One region of the Streptomyces herbicida genome, then DNA from elsewhere that is predicted to be linked to it. Evidence: riboswitches for the same ligand, from Rfam matches in the RefSeq annotation. Region 1 holds a riboswitch; the other holds the start of a gene.
What was found. A riboswitch is a leader RNA that binds a small molecule or an ion and turns the genes downstream of it on or off. The one in region 1 is predicted to bind glycine.
Positions count from the first base shown of each region.

Region 2: linked by a shared signal. The riboswitch ahead of gcvP (aminomethyl-transferring glycine dehydrogenase) and the one ahead of gcvT (glycine cleavage system aminomethyltransferase GcvT) in region 1 are both predicted to bind glycine.

Region 1 covers NZ_JAUYWJ010000028.1:87,137-89,329, forward strand. Annotated here, with positions in the region: gene Q8A52_RS41115 (AAA family ATPase) at 15-683, opposite strand; glycine riboswitch at 860-956, shown strand; glycine riboswitch at 957-1,073, shown strand; gene gcvT (glycine cleavage system aminomethyltransferase GcvT) at 1,112-2,193, shown strand, end outside.
Region 2 covers NZ_JAUYWJ010000051.1:17,622-19,814, forward strand. Annotated here, with positions in the region: gene gcvP (aminomethyl-transferring glycine dehydrogenase) at 1-950, opposite strand, end outside; glycine riboswitch at 1,127-1,222, opposite strand; gene Q8A52_RS47905 (PRC-barrel domain-containing protein) at 1,337-1,708, shown strand; gene Q8A52_RS47910 (DNA polymerase IV) at 1,877-2,193, opposite strand, start outside.

The DNA of each region.
Region 1 (2,193 bases):
CCGGTACCCCGGCTTCACCCCGCGAAGCCGATCCGGTGCAGGACGTCCGCCGCGGCCCGGTCCAGCAGCACCGCCGAGCCGCAGCCCGCGGGCAGCTCGCCCCGCTCCACCGCGCGCAGGAGGCGGGCGGCTGCCGTGCGGTGGCGCAGGAAGGCGTAGCGGGAGACGCCGCGGCCGCGCTCGCGCTGGCCCTCCAGCGCGGTGTCCGGGGTGACGTCGAGCAGCAGCAGGTGCAGGGTGCCTCCGCGGCGGCGGGCCTCGCGGGCCAGCCAGTCGCGCACCCAGGTCTGGGTGCCGCAGTCGTGCACGACGACCCCCTCGCCGGAGCGCAGGGCGCGGCGCAGCCCGGCGTAATGGGCGAGGCGGACCAGGGGGCGGTAGAGCGCGTACGGCAGGAGGCGGGGCATACGGGCGTCCCAGCGGTCACGGGTGTCCTGGGAGTCGATGCGCGCGCCCCGGACCGCACGCTGCATCAGGGTGGACTTGCCGCTGCCCGGCAGGCCGGTGATGACGACCAGGTCGCGGGGCCCGAAGAGCAGGCCGTGCGGGCTGTGGCCGACGCGCTCGCGCAGATCGCGGACGACCGGTGCCGGGCGCTCGTCGCAGCGCCCGCGGGCCGGGGCGGCCGGCCGCTTCGGCAGTGCCATGCCCGTGGTCGTGGCGTACGCCGTGGTCCTGTTCACCGTGATCGTCCTCCCCTTGGGCTCGGAAATCCCCTGCCCGTCGAGCGTAAAGAGAAGGTAATGCCCGGTGCCTCGCGTTTTCATGCGCGTACTGCCACAGCCCGGTTACAGAAGCCGACCTGCCGTGCGCGGGCGAGGCGTGCAATGATGTGGCCGCCAACTGCATACCGGCCGTTTGAATCCGCGCGGGAGAGTCCTCGGCAGCACTGCCGGGGCGCCGAAGGAGCAAGTCCCTCCCTTGAATCTCTCAGGCCCCGTTACCGCGCGGGCGAGGCACATCTGAAAAGCGGGCCGCCGTGACGGCGGCTCCACCCAAGGTGCAAGCCGTGTCCGTCCCTGATAGGGGTGGTCATGGCGAACCTCTCAGGTTCCGATGACAGATGGGGAGGAACGACCTCGCCTGTCATGCCTTGGGAGACAACCGACCGATGAGCAGTACCGAACTCCGTCATACCGCGCTCGATGCGCTGCATCGTTCGCTCGGTGCGACCATGACCGACTTCGCCGGCTGGGACATGCCGCTGCGCTACGGCTCCGAGCGCGACGAGCACATCGCCGTGCGTACGAAGGCCGGACTCTTCGACCTCTCGCACATGGGCGAGATCACCGTGACCGGCGCGGAGGCGGCGAAGTTCCTGAACTTCGCGCTCGTCGGCAACATCGCCTCCGTCGGGGTGGGCCGCGCCCGCTACACGATGATCTGCCAGGCCGACGGCGGCATCCTGGACGACCTGATCGTCTACCGGCTGGCCGAGACCGAGTACATGGTCGTGGCCAACGCCTCCAACGCCCAGGTGGTCCTCGACGCGCTGGCGGAACGTTCGTCCGGCTTCGACGCCGAGGTCCGCGACGACCGCGACGCCTACGCCCTGATCGCCGTCCAGGGCCCCGAGTCCCCCGGCATCCTGAAGTCCCTCACCGATGCCGACCTGGACGGCCTGAAGTACTACGCGGGCCTGCCCGGCACCGTCGCCGGCGTCCCCGCGCTGATCGCCCGCACCGGCTACACCGGCGAGGACGGCTTCGAGCTGTTCGTGAAGCCGGAGCACGCCGTGGAACTGTGGCAGGCGCTGACCAAGGCCGGCGAGGGCGTCGGCCTGGTCCCCTGCGGCCTGTCCTGCCGCGACACGCTGCGCCTGGAGGCGGGCATGCCGCTGTACGGGCACGAGCTGACGACCTCCCTGACGCCCTTCGACGCCGGCCTCGGCCGGGTGGTGAAGTTCGACAAGGAGGGTGACTTCGTGGGGCGCGAGGCGCTGACCGAGGCCGCGGCCCGCGCCGAGCAGAACCCGCCGCGCGTCCTGGTCGGCCTGGTCGCCGAGGGGCGTCGGGTCCCCCGCGCGGGGTACGCGGTCGTCGTCGGCGGCGCGGTGATCGGCGAGGTCACCTCGGGTGCCCCCTCCCCCACGCTGGGCAAGCCCGTCGCCATCGCCTACGTCGACGCGGCGCACTCCGCGCCCGGTACGGCGGGTGTCGGCGTGGACATCCGCGGCAGCCACGAACCGTACGA
Region 2 (2,193 bases), on a different contig from region 1:
TTGCCGTCGGCGTCGACGGAGACGCCGACGAGGCGCCCGGGCAGGCTGCGCGCGAACTTCTCGTGCACGGCCATGTAGCCCGCGTGCGGTCCGCCGAAGCCCATCGGCACACCGAAGCGCTGGGTCGTGCCGACCGCGATGTCCGCGCCGAGCTCGCCCGGCGAGACCAGCAGGGTCAGGGCGAGCAGGTCGGCGGCGACGGTGACGAGCGCGCCGAGCTCGTGCGCCTGGTCGATGACCGGCTTGATGTCCCGTACGGCACCGGAGGCGCCCGGGTACTGGATGAGCACGCCGTTGATCTCGCGCTCGGCGATCTCGGCCGGGATGCCGTCGCTGAGGTCGGCGACCACGACCTCGACGCCGGTCGGCTCGGCGCGGGTCTCGATCACGGCGATGGTCTGCGGCAGCGCGTCCGCGTCGACCAGGAACAGGCCCTTCTTGTTCTTGCCCATGCGCCGGGACAGCGACATCGCCTCGGCGGCGGCCGTGCCCTCGTCGAGGAGGGAGGCGCCGGAGGTCGGCAGGCCGGTGAGGTCGGCGACCATGGTCTGGAAGTTCAGCAGGGCCTCGAGGCGGCCCTGGGAGATCTCCGGCTGGTAGGGCGTGTACGCCGTGTACCAGGCGGGGTTCTCCATGACGTTGCGCAGGATGACGGGCGGGGTGAAGGTCCCGTAGTACCCGAGCCCGATCATCGAGCCGAGCACCTGGTTGCGGTCGGCGAGCGAGCGGAGCTCGGCGATCACCTCGGGCTCGGTACGGGCACCCGGCAGATCGAGCGCGTCGGCGTTCTTGATCACATCCGGCACCGCGGCTGCGGTGAGCTCGTCGAGCGAGCCGTAACCGACGTGCGCGAGCATCTTGGCCCGCGCCTCCTGGTCGGGCCCGATGTGGCGCTGTTCGAAGGGGATGCCCTGTTCGAGCTCGGTGAGCGGAATGCGATGGGCGGTCATTGCGGAGGCCTCCTGGTCTGACGCGACCTTCGAGGGGCACCCCGGCACGGGTACCCCGACGGCCTCCCCCTCTGTCATCTCAACCTGAGAGCTTCACCGGGTGGCCCGAAGGGCACCGGCTTTCACCGTCGGTGAGAGCGGAAGCCGTCGACACCCGCCCTGCTTTCCAGAGTGACCTCGTCCGTGCGGTACGTGAGCCTGAGAGATTCCGGGGAGGATTTGCTCCTTCGGCGCCTCCGATGATGTCCGGAGGACTCTCCCGCACGGGGTCAGCAGCCGTTTGCAAGACTACCAGCGAGGTCAACGCCCGGGCCTTCGAGTGGCCGCCTCCCTGATTGTGCTCTTTTGTAGTGCTTACGGATGAGTTGCGACCAAGTGGAGGGCCCGTGCAGACCGACATCGATCCGCGCAACCTGATCGGCCGCAAGGCGTTCGACCGCAACGGCACCAAGATCGGCACGATCGACGAGGTGTATCTCGACGACGCGACCGGCGTGCCGGAGTGGGCGGCCATACGGACCGGCCTGTTCTCACGCGACGCCTTCGTCCCTCTGGAGCCCAGCGAACTGGTCGAGGGCACCCTCCACGTCCCGTTCGACCGAGCCCTGATCAAGGACGCGCCCGACTTCGGTGTGGGCCGCCATCTCTCTCCGGAGCAGGAGTTGCAGCTCTACCACCACTACGGCCTGGACGTGGCCCCACCGCCCCGACTCCCCGACCACGACTTCGGCAACCTGGCGGGCACGGACGAGACCTGAGGCCGAACGAGTGGGGTGTCCGAGGAAGCGGTAGGGAGGGCGGGCGGGCCGGGGCAGCCTCTGGGGGCGACGGCTGCGCAGGCCAGTTCCCCTGCGCGGTCTTCCGGCTGCTCGCGCCCGTTCCGGGTCTCCGGCGCCCATCGCCCCCTCGGCTGTCCCGCGGTCGCCTCACAGCGGCGTCGGCGCGGCCCGAGGCTCCCCCGTGCTCCGCTCCGGCTCGCCCCGAGCCGCCCCTGATATGCCCTCGGCCTCGTCGCCCCCGCCCTCACCGACCCGGGGTCGCCCAGAACTGCCCTCGGCGGCTCCCTCCCCCACTTCTTGGACCAACGGCAACGGGTCCGCCGGCTCCAGGTCCACGTCGTCGACCCGGAACGTCCGCACCCGCCCGGGCTCCGAGTCCGGCGTTTCGAAGCGCACGGTGACCCGCCCCAGGCCGCTGCCCTGCACCCAGCCGTGTCCGTACTCGATGTGGCGTACATCATGAC